2 regions of the Solibacillus sp. NPDC093137 genome follow, and region 1 is predicted to be linked to the other one. Evidence: riboswitches for the same ligand, from Rfam matches in the RefSeq annotation. Region 1 holds a riboswitch; the other holds the start of a gene.

Region 1 (5,456 bases):
TTGCTACTGAAGAAGCAAGTGCAAGCAATGCCTGGTTAGAACAAATATTAGATGTCGCTTTGTCGCGACGGATGTGCTGCTCACGCGCTTGTAATGTTAATACATAACCACGGCGACCCTCTTGGTCTACTGTTTCCCCAACAAGACGGCCAGGTACTTTACGCATTAATTTATTCGTTACGGCGAAATAGCCACAGTGTGGACCACCGAACGCTTCAGCAATTCCGAATACTTGTGCATCCCCAACTGTAATATCTGCGCCTAATTTTCCTGGTGGTGTTAAAACGCCAAGAGCTAACGGGTTCGCAGATACGATAAACAATCCTTTTGCGTCATGTGTAATGTCTGCAAGCGGCTGCAGGTTTTCAACTTGACCAAAGAAGTTCGGATATTGAACGATTACGCCGGCTGTTTGGTCATCGATCAGGCCTTTTAGTGCTTCGATGTCTGTCACACCGTCTTTTGCAGGAATTGTAACGACTTCTATTGATTGTCCTGTAGCATACATTTTCACAACATCTTGATACTCCGGATGTACAGCTCCTGAAACAAGTAACTTTCCGCGACGTGTATGACCTGCAGCAAGCATACCTGCTTCTGCCAATGCCGTACCGCCATCATACATAGAAGAGTTTGCAATATCCATGCCTGTCAGTTCTGCGATCATCGTTTGGAACTCAAAAATCGCTTGAAGTTCACCTTGTGAAATTTCCGGCTGATATGGCGTGTATGCTGTATAGAACTCCGAACGTGAAATAACGTGATCAACAATTACCGGTTTATAGTGGTTGTATACACCTGCACCTAAAAACGATACATTGCTTGCTGTATCTTTATTTTTTGAAGCAAGTTGTGCCAGTTCCTTCATTAAAGCGGCTTCTGACTTGGCAGGTTTAATATTGTAGCTTCCTTGGAAGCGAACTTTCTCAGGAATATCCTCGAAAAGCTCATCAATTGTCGCAACCCCGATACGGTCTAACATTTCTTGTTTATCTTGTTCCGTCATTGGTAAATAACGATGTTTCATTGTTAACCCTCTTTTCAAAAGTTTTATCCCGTATTAACGGGTAGTAAGCTTGGTTCAACTACCAATCTAGGGGATGAAGACCCCCACTGATTGAAGTTTCATTTTATTTTGCACGCTTGTAAAATGGAGTTTCTACAACAACTGCTTTTGCTCTATTTTTTCGTACTTCAATTTCTAATTCAGTTCCAACTTCTGTGAATTTTGCGTCAATTAAAGCTAAGCCGATATTGCGCTTTGTCATTGGTGACTGAGTTCCTGTAGTTACAAAACCAATCTCTTCACCATCTTTAAATACTTTATAGCCATGGCGGGGAATACCTTTATCAATCATCTCGATGCCTACAGATTTACGTGTTAGGCCATTTTCTTTTTGGTCAATTAATGCTTGCTGACCGATAAATTGCGGATCCTTTGCCAATTTCACCGCAAAGCCAATTCCCGCTTCCAATGGTGAAATCTCTTTTGAAATCTCTTGGCCATATAATGGTAAGCAAGCTTCAAAGCGAAGTGTATCACGTGCTCCTAAACCGGCCGCTACTACACCTTTGTCTTTTCCTGCTTCCAAAATTTTGTTCCATAGATCGACAATCGCTGCTGGTGTCCCGTAAATTTCAAATCCGTCTTCACCTGTATAGCCAGAGCGAGAAACTAGAACCGAATGACCGCCTACATCCACATTGTCCTGGAATTTAAAATATTTAATTGCCGTTAAATCTGTTGCTGTTAATGTTTGCAGAACTTCCTGAGATAATGGTCCTTGCAATGCGATTTGAGCATAGTCATCTGACACATTTGTCACTTTGACATCCCCTTCGACATGCTGCTGTAACCATTCAAAGTCCTTTTCAATATTCGCTGCATTAACACATAGTAAATAACGGTTATCTTCCAAACGGTATGTCAGTAAATCGTCAACAACACCGCCATCTTCATAACATAGTGCACTGTATTGTGCGCCGCCAACTGCAATTTTAGAAATATCGTTGGAAAGCATCTTTTGTAGATAAACTAGTGCATTCGGACCTTCTACGATAATTTCCCCCATATGGGATACATCAAAAAGTCCTGCACGGTTACGAACCGCATCATGCTCCTCTTTAATCGAAGAAAATTGTACCGGTAATTCCCAGCCGCCAAAATCAACTGTTTTTCCACCATACTTTGCATATTCATCAAAAAGTGGTGTGCGCTTTAGCTTTAATTCATTTGTCATGTTCATTTCCTCCTTTAGTTATGTATGTTCATTTTGCTTTGTAAGGGGAAACAACATTACACCTATCAAAGTGTAAATCTATCTTTTTATTAGAATCATCAGAATATTAAAAGCCGATTTCTCCACAAAAAAAGACAGACGAATCCCCTTTACCGAGATTCTCTGTCCTTGCACCTGAAAGTTACACCCAAATTTGATCCACTATCACAATTTAGGCTTTCCCCGTTGGTGGCTGTTCGCAACAATAGCTGATTACAGCACTCTCCAGAGTTGCGTCCAATACGAGTCTTTTTGCCTGAGAGATTCATAGCATAGCTATTTGCTCCTTCGGCGACGTGACATCACGTTCTCTCCCCGTACCATCATCCGCGTTAGATTATTTACTTCATGTTATTGCTCTTCTTAGCAATATCCTAACATTGAATATAATGCAAACGCAATCTTTTTTTAATTTTATTCAAAATACGAACATTAAGTGCAATTATCCAGTGATCATTCGCCTTTAAGACGTTTCACTTGAAAGCCGATGTACTCAACAATTTGTCTTAACGTTCTCCCGGCTGTCAGTACTTGTATATGGCCAGCTAGTCGATAATTCTTTCTGCGTTGGTGATACAGATTTTCCAATTCTTGCTCCGTTGATGATTGAACAATGGGACGGTTTTTGTCATTCCGAATACGCATATAAATATCTTCAAATTTTGCATCAAGAAAAAATACAAGCCCTGTCTGGCGCATAATTCTCCTGTTTTCTTCATTTACGGCTACCCCACCGCCTGTAGCGATAATGCATGCTTCATCACGAAAGTTCTTTAAAAATTCCGTCTCGATTTTTCGGAAGTGTGCTTCGCCGTATTTCTCGAAAATTTCAGGAATTGTCATACCCTGTTGTCGTACAATTTCATGATCCATATCGTAATACGGCATTTTCAAGAAAAAACTTAAACGTCTTCCAATCGCACTTTTTCCGCACCCCATAAATCCTACTAAATAAATTTTACGCATGCTGTTCACCTTCTTCTATTACGGACTACTTAATCAATTACGCCTCTACCTATTCTTTCGTTTCTATTTTGCTACTTAAACAGAAATATTTTTAGGTCAAACAAAATCGCATTATGCGACATTTTTTCGACTTTGCAAAAAGAAGTCGAACTTTAAGGTAAATTTAGTATATTTATCGTAGCACGAACGTAAATAGATTCCAATGAATTATATACTTTTATTTGCGCAAAATATGCATTTGTAAAGAAAACAGCAGCTCCGGAAACTATGAACAATAAAAATACAGCCAGCAAAAATAATGCACCCTTCTCATTTTGGAGGCAATGGTAACACGAGGTCTCTTTCTCGCTTTGTTCCATTTTTCATCACTACCCTCATATTCACATCATTTTCATCCACCGCCAACTCCCATTTCTCAACAAAAGGCAGCATAATTTCATTTCCCCCTTTATTCGACCTTTTACGCAAATGCTGTTCTGATTTATCAAAAACAAACAAACGCTCCTCGGGGTCATTTGATATTTCCAGTTGCAGCATACCAGAGCTGAGCACCATCCCAGATGCTGAATTCATATTGTATTGATGAAGATCATAAACGAACAATTCCCAGTTCACCTCATCTTTCATCGTCTCAAGCTGTTGAAGATCCCGAACCCATATAAGGATAAGCAGGCTTATTGCGGTAAAAAGTACAAATACGGTTAACTGAAACAAGCTTTCCAGTAGTGTAAAACCCCGCTCATTAAATATTTGCCACAATTTCATATACACAGTTCCTCTTCTTTTTCATTGTTGTCATAATGGACACATACTTGGTACCCATCGTAATTCCATTGAAACTGAACCCCGTCAATGTGTTGAACTCCGGCGGATTGTCCAAATCTTTTATATTTCAGCGCTCCTATAAAAGCTACTTCTGCAGCATGAGCTTGTACTTTTTGTATAGCTATTTGCTGTTGCATATTAAATGTGAGCGGAATGATTGTCGACGAAAGGAAAAATAAGATGACGACTGCTAACAGTGTTTCTACAAGAGTTAGTCCTTCCTGGCTCATTAAAAACCTCCTTTTCCAAAATCCTGGCTTTGCCGATATTCACAGAGTATTGATGGCTTGTATTCTCAAAATGATACGTTAGCCGTCCAAAGGCCTGGACATTTCCTCTCGTATTAAATAACAGCCGGTTATGCGGAGTGGATAAATACATGTCAATTGGCCGCGCTATTCGCTGGTCGTAAATAATATTAGAAGTAGTCCAATCCATTACTTGTATTCGGTGACAGTTAATAATTTCAAAGCTATGGGACGTTCCGGTCTCAATGGATAACAATTGTGTCATGCGTATTAACATCTCATTTTGATTCATTACCTGTTTTTCTGTATAATCCATTAACGGCTTTTGTGAAAGTGAGAGGATTGTTGAATTGACGACCAAAAAGATAAAGAGAACAATGAGCATTTCCATTAATGTAAAACCTTTTTCATCCGTTAACAGTAATTTTACTTTCTCTTTCATCGTTACGTTTCGCTGTTCCCCGGTCCAATGACTTTACCATCCACTATTTTAATTTCCGTATTATCCGGACATTTTAAGTCCTTTTCCACAATATACCCCTCGTCAATTAAATCCGAGACCGAAGCTGGATAATCATTTTTGTTCAGTTTATATGCTTCTACTTGTCCTTGAAGCATGAGAACATAAGCGTTACAACCTTTTTCATCGATTGATGCGAAGTGTTTTGAAACGTTGGGAATTGTAACCAATATTAAAATGGAAATGATTAATAAAACAACAAGCATCTCTACTAACGTAAATCCTTTTTCATTTTTCATCTGATCCACCTCTACTTATATAAAATCAATGACATCATACATCGGAATTAAAATACTTAAATATGCAGCAATTACGCAAATGGCAATGATCACAAATAGCAGCGGCTGAATTATCGCCAAGATTTGTTCAATTACTTTCTGAAGCTTTTCATCCAAAAGCTCGCAATATAAAATAAGCTCCCGTCCTAACAAGCCGCTCGCCTCACCGTGGGCAATAAAATGTTCAAATTTCGGATAAAAGTAGCCGACGATTTCAACTGCACGCTCCAATGAATCGCCAATAAGAATGCGTTCTTGGAGTATACCTGCAATATACGCAATGTGCTTTTGGTGATGTTGGGATTTTAAATGATCGAATGCTTTTTGGAGCGAGAAGCCG
Region 2 (5,456 bases), 770 kb from region 1:
TTTTATCGAAATCTACAAAAAACTGAAAAAAAGTGCTGGCGATCACCAAACAAAACTATGTATCCCGTCACCTTCCCATATTTTAGGTGAGTTATCTTTTTCGGATAATTTCGGACCAGCTGCATTTTATAAAACAAAACATGAATTAAAACAAGCGTTAGCAATAGCTTATACAGAGTTTGTGGAAGAGTTTGCAGCAGCTGGTGGTGAAATTTTACAATTTGATGATTGCTTATGGCAACTTTTTGCTGACGACAATCCGAATTCACCATTTACTGGCGAACAAATTAATCAAGAAGAAGTTCAAGCGTTAGCAACTGAATTTATTGGGATAAATAATCAAATTATTGAAGTGGGCCATCGTTTAGGCTTGAAAATGTGGACACATAATTGCCGAGGTAACTACGACTCACGTAATATGGGTGGTGGTTCTTACATTAAAATTGCTAACCTCTTCTTAAAGCAACTAAATTATGACCGCTTCTTCTTAGAGTGGGATGATGACCGTGCTGGTTCAATTGAAGCACTGGCTGTCTTCAAAGATAAACCAAATGTAGAAATTGTATTAGGATTATTATCTTCTAAAACGAATACTTTAGATAATGAAGATCGTATTATTAAAATGCTTGATGAAGCGTCTAAAATTATCGACAAAGACCGTTTGTTCATTTCACACCAATGCGGTTTCGCTTCCTGCGATGGCGGCAATGAACTTACAGAAGCTGAACAATGGGCAAAAATTCAGCAAGGACAGCAACTTGCTCTGCAGTACTGGAGTTAAATATAAACATATAATTTTCAATATGAAAAACACGCAAATTCTCGGTATCTTTGAATTTGCGTGTTTTCCGTTTTTTATAACATGTTGGATTTGCCTAATTATCTTTTACGAACCTTATAAAGAACAAACAGCAGTATAAACCATAACGGTGTTAACAGCAGTGAAGTTCTCGTAGACTCGGAAATGGCCATAATGATTAGTAAAAACAAGAAGAAGGCCAATATTAAATAGTTGATAAATGGTGTTAAAGGTGCTTTGAAAATTGAAGATCTATGTAATTCCGGATGACGCTTTTTGTAAATAATATGCGAAATCAGAATAATGCTCCAAACCCAAATAAAACAAATTGCACTAATTGTTGTCACGATACTAAATGCATCGTCCGGCATGAAATAGCTAAGCAATGCACCAATCGATACTACAACCGCAGAAAATAACAGACCATTTTGCGGCACTGCATTTTTGTTTAATTTACCGTAAGCTTTTGGTGCTTGTTTATTACTACTTAAACTGAACAGCATACGACTCGTTGAGAACATTCCGCTATTTCCTGCAGAAGCAGCTGATGTCAGCACAACAAAGTTAATCAAACCTGCTGCAATCGGAATACCTACCAATGCGAAAACCTGAACGAATGGTGAGCTTGACGCGCTTAGTGTATCCCAAGGGTTGATTGTTAAAATTACGAATAATGCTCCTACATAAAACAGCAGAATACGAACGGGAATTTTATTAATTGCAGATGGGATATTCTTTTGCGGGTTTGCCGTTTCAGCAGCTGCTACCCCTACTAATTCAACACCAACGAATGCAAAGACAACCATTTGGAACGCCATTAAAAATCCAAATGCCCCATTCGGGAATAATCCGCCATGCTCCCATAAATTTGATACAGCAACCTTGCCTGTATCTGTTTCAAAGCCAATAATCAGCAATACAATACCTATTGCGATCAACGCAACAATTGTGATGATCTTAATTAACGCAAACCAAAACTCCAGCTCTCCGAACAGTTTGACCGTCAATAAATTCAAAATAAGTAAAACTACTAAACATGCGATAGCCGGTACCCATTGCGGGATATCAAACCAGTACTGCGTGTACATGCCGACAGCGATAATATCCGCCATTGCCGTCATAATCCAGCAAAACCAATATGTCCAGCCTGTAATATAGCCTGCCCAGTCCCCTAAGTATTCAGTAGCGAACTCAGTAAAAGATGCATAGCCGCCTTTTGATAAAAGCAATTCGCCAAGTGCACGCATGACGAAAAATAGTGCGGTTCCAACGATTAAGTATGCAAAGATAATAGAAGGTCCTGCAAGTGAGATCGCTTTACCTGACCCTAAAAACAACCCCGTTCCGATCGTTCCTCCAATCGCAATTAACTGAACGTGGCGATTTTTCAGATCGCGCTTTAATTCTTGTTGTTCCAAAACGATTCCTCCAAAGGATAAGTATTTTGTCTGTTTACACAGCGCAAAATAATAAGTACTTCATCGCGGTCCATCAAGTAAATTTTTCTGGAATAAAAACAGGGACTGATAATATGCCAGTCCCTGTGTCTAAGAATAATCGATTTCGCCTCTGCAAAATCGCGCCCAGATTTAAAAAAATCTGTGACATCTATCGAGGGCTTTTCATTAAACAATGGATGTTCATACACCCTATGTTAAAGAAAAGCGTCTCTCATTACTCTTCTGTCCTTTTGCCTGAGATTGTGAACCCTTCGGCGACGCGGATTATCGCGCTCTCTCCAGAAACTGCTCCCGTCAGTAGTTTTATCCACGACGATCAACGCTTGATATGTATGCAATTAGTTGCCTATAGGTCCCTGGCATCTTCCAGTTTCCTATAGTTCGCGTTCAATACTATTATTGTACGATAATCATACTACCAATTTTTTGACCGTCTTACAATGGACAATCGGAGTCGTTTATTATGTAAATAGCAATTTAACCTTATTCCCAACATAATGTTTTCTTCTTGCAGAAAATTCATGACCAAAAAAATATTACACCGAAAATTCGATATTTTCAGTGTAATATTCATATAGAGGAATTGGTAGCCCCTCGTATTACTGTATTCGTTTACTGCAATTTTTCCTGAACCGTTGAATCTTCTTCATATGTTGTTCGATTGATATCAATCAGCTTTCCTTTTGAGGTGTTAGTCTTTTTCATTTTGACAACATACGTATTGTCCAATGCAATTTCTGTGCAGACGATGTCTTTCTCGCTGCGAATATCTTCCGGATAGTTTAAGGTAATGACTAAAAGATCCTCATCTTTTTCGATTTTCTCAATTTCCCTTCCACAGCCATCCGAATATCCTGTGACAAACAGCACTTCCTCTGTTTCAAAATCGACAGATGGAACCGACTCAAAACCAAAAATATCGGCCCAAGTAGTATAAAGCTTTTCCTCCTGCACGATTGAAATACTCGTACCGACCTCAGGAGGTATCGAATCTAAATGAAACAGTAATTCATATTCTACTTTATTTTCATTATTTTCTTCCTGCACAGGTTCAGTTGAATCGGTTGATGTTTCGTTTTCTTTCGTATTACATGCTGCAAGGAGCAAGATCATTCCCACGACCAACATATAACTTAACCATTTCTTCATCGACAATCACCTCATCCCTTTATCCCTTTCCTAATTAGTCGTATAGAAAATCAAAAAGTTACGAAATTTCACTCATTATATTTGTTAATATTGGTTAATTTAAGCTTACGTGAGAACGTTAAATAAACTAATAATTCAGCAAGTAAGCTTTTATTATTATATGGCGTATAATGTAGTTGTTTATCCAACTATTACACCATTCTCTTGGAGGGTTTGTACAAATGAGTACACGTATTGAAAAAGACTTTTTAGGCACATTAGAAATTCCAAAGGACGTTTATTACGGCGTTCAAACAACTCGTGCATTAGAAAATTTCCCGATTACTAAAATGACAATGCACCCTGAATTAATTCGTGCATTTGCCATCGTAAAGAAAAGTTCGGCACTTGCAAATGCCGCTATCGGCAAATTGGATCCAGTAATTGCCAATGCAATTGCACAAGCATCAGATGACATTATTTCAGGACTATTACATGACCAGTTCGTTGTAGATCCAATTCAGGGCGGAGCAGGCACTTCAATGAACATGAATGCCAATGAAGTAATTGCAAACCGCGCACTGGAAATTTTAGGGGAAGAAAAAGGTACTTATTCAATCATTAGTCCTAACAGCCATGTCAATATGGCGCAGTCAACAAATGATGCATTCCCATCGGCTATTCATATTGCAACAGTTTCTACGTTAAATAATTTAATTATGGCGATGGAAATGATGCGTGATAGCTTTATCAGAAAATCAGTAGAATTCGATTCAATCGTTAAAATGGGTCGTACGCATTTACAAGATGCTGTACCTGTTCGTTTGGGCCAGGAATTCGGTGCCTACGCTGCCGTTGTTTCTCGTGATATTAACCGAATCAAAAAAGCGCAGCAAACAATGCTGCAAATCAATATCGGTGCGACTGCGATCGGTACAGGCCTGAATGCAGACCCTGAATATATGAAATTGGCAGTAGAAAACATCGCGGTTTACAGTGGCTTCCCATTCATAAAAGTGGACAATTTAATCGACGGTACACAAAATACCGATACGTATGCGGAAGTTTCATCAATGTTAAAAATTGCAATGATGAATATGTCTAAAATCTGTAATGACTTACGCTTAATGGCATCAGGTCCAAAAGCAGGATTTGCAGAAATTCGCTTACCTGAACGCCAACCAGGTTCTTCAATTATGCCAGGTAAAGTAAATCCGGTTATGCCAGAAGTCATTAACCAAATTGCTTTCCAAGTTATCGGTAACGATGTAACAATCTCACTTGCTTCAGAGGCAGGACAATTTGAGCTGAATGTAATGGAACCAGTTTTAGTATTTAATCTGCTACAGTCGATTGAAATTATGACAAACGGCTTCACAGTATTTACAAAATACTGCCTGGATCATATCGAAGCAAATGAAGCACGCCTGCATGATTTTGTTGAACGTTCAATCGGTGTAATTACAGCACTTGCCCCACATTTAGGCTATGAACGTTCAAGTCAAATTGCACGTGAAGCTCTGCATAGCGGCAAATCTGTACGCGAACTTTGCTTAATGTACAACTATTTCACGCTTGAGCAGCTGGATATTATTTTAAATCCATTCGAATTAACGCAACCAGGTATTGCTGGTGAACGAGCATTTGAAAAACAACAATAAAATTTAACATGAAAGCTCCGCCGAGATATTCCCGGCGGAGCTTTTTTCTTTAAGTATAGAGCACTTCTTTTGCAAGTGAAATCGCACGCTTGCTGACTTCCAATTTGTCGCCGTCCGCATTAAGCTTCACGACACCATTTGGTTCATCAAAAATGGATTTCAGCTGTGCTTTCGGTTTGACCCCAACCATTATTGGTCCTTTTTCGGCCTCATCCGTTCGCAGTTTTTCCTGCTCTCGTGCGACTCCTTGTTCTTCTCCGATTTTCGGGAAGGCTATTGTTTGTTGCTGTAAATTTCGGGGACGTGTCTGATTATTTAAACTTGAACTCCCTGTACCAACAGAACGAATCATAAAGATCCCCCTTCATCTATTTTTTCTTACTTTTTCGTATATCTATATCCGCGTAT

Evidence for each region. Region 1 has a riboswitch for glycine ahead of gcvT (glycine cleavage system aminomethyltransferase GcvT). Riboswitches for the same ligand answer to the same signal wherever they lie in the genome.
Region 2: linked by a shared signal. The riboswitch ahead of ACQKN3_RS06325 (amino acid permease) and the one ahead of gcvT (glycine cleavage system aminomethyltransferase GcvT) in region 1 are both predicted to bind glycine.

What each region holds. Positions count from the first base shown of each region.
Region 1 is NZ_JBNNVH010000001.1:458,575-464,030, reverse strand. It holds gene gcvPA (aminomethyl-transferring glycine dehydrogenase subunit GcvPA) at 1-1,027, opposite strand, end outside; gene gcvT (glycine cleavage system aminomethyltransferase GcvT) at 1,131-2,240, opposite strand; glycine riboswitch at 2,401-2,510, opposite strand; glycine riboswitch at 2,514-2,606, opposite strand; gene ACQKN3_RS02275 (shikimate kinase) at 2,733-3,245, opposite strand; gene comGF (competence type IV pilus minor pilin ComGF) at 3,555-4,010, opposite strand; gene ACQKN3_RS02265 (type II secretion system protein) at 4,007-4,300, opposite strand; gene ACQKN3_RS02260 (prepilin-type N-terminal cleavage/methylation domain-containing protein) at 4,209-4,760, opposite strand; gene comGC (competence type IV pilus major pilin ComGC) at 4,763-5,077, opposite strand; gene comGB (competence type IV pilus assembly protein ComGB) at 5,093-5,456, opposite strand, start outside.
Region 2 is NZ_JBNNVH010000001.1:1,232,130-1,237,585, forward strand. It holds gene ACQKN3_RS06320 (cobalamin-independent methionine synthase II family protein) at 1-781, shown strand, start outside; gene ACQKN3_RS06325 (amino acid permease) at 880-2,217, opposite strand; glycine riboswitch at 2,472-2,551, opposite strand; gene ACQKN3_RS06330 (dehydrogenase) at 2,872-3,408, opposite strand; gene aspA (aspartate ammonia-lyase) at 3,630-5,048, shown strand; gene ACQKN3_RS06340 (DNA primase) at 5,098-5,400, opposite strand; gene ACQKN3_RS06345 (DUF771 domain-containing protein) at 5,417-5,456, opposite strand, start outside.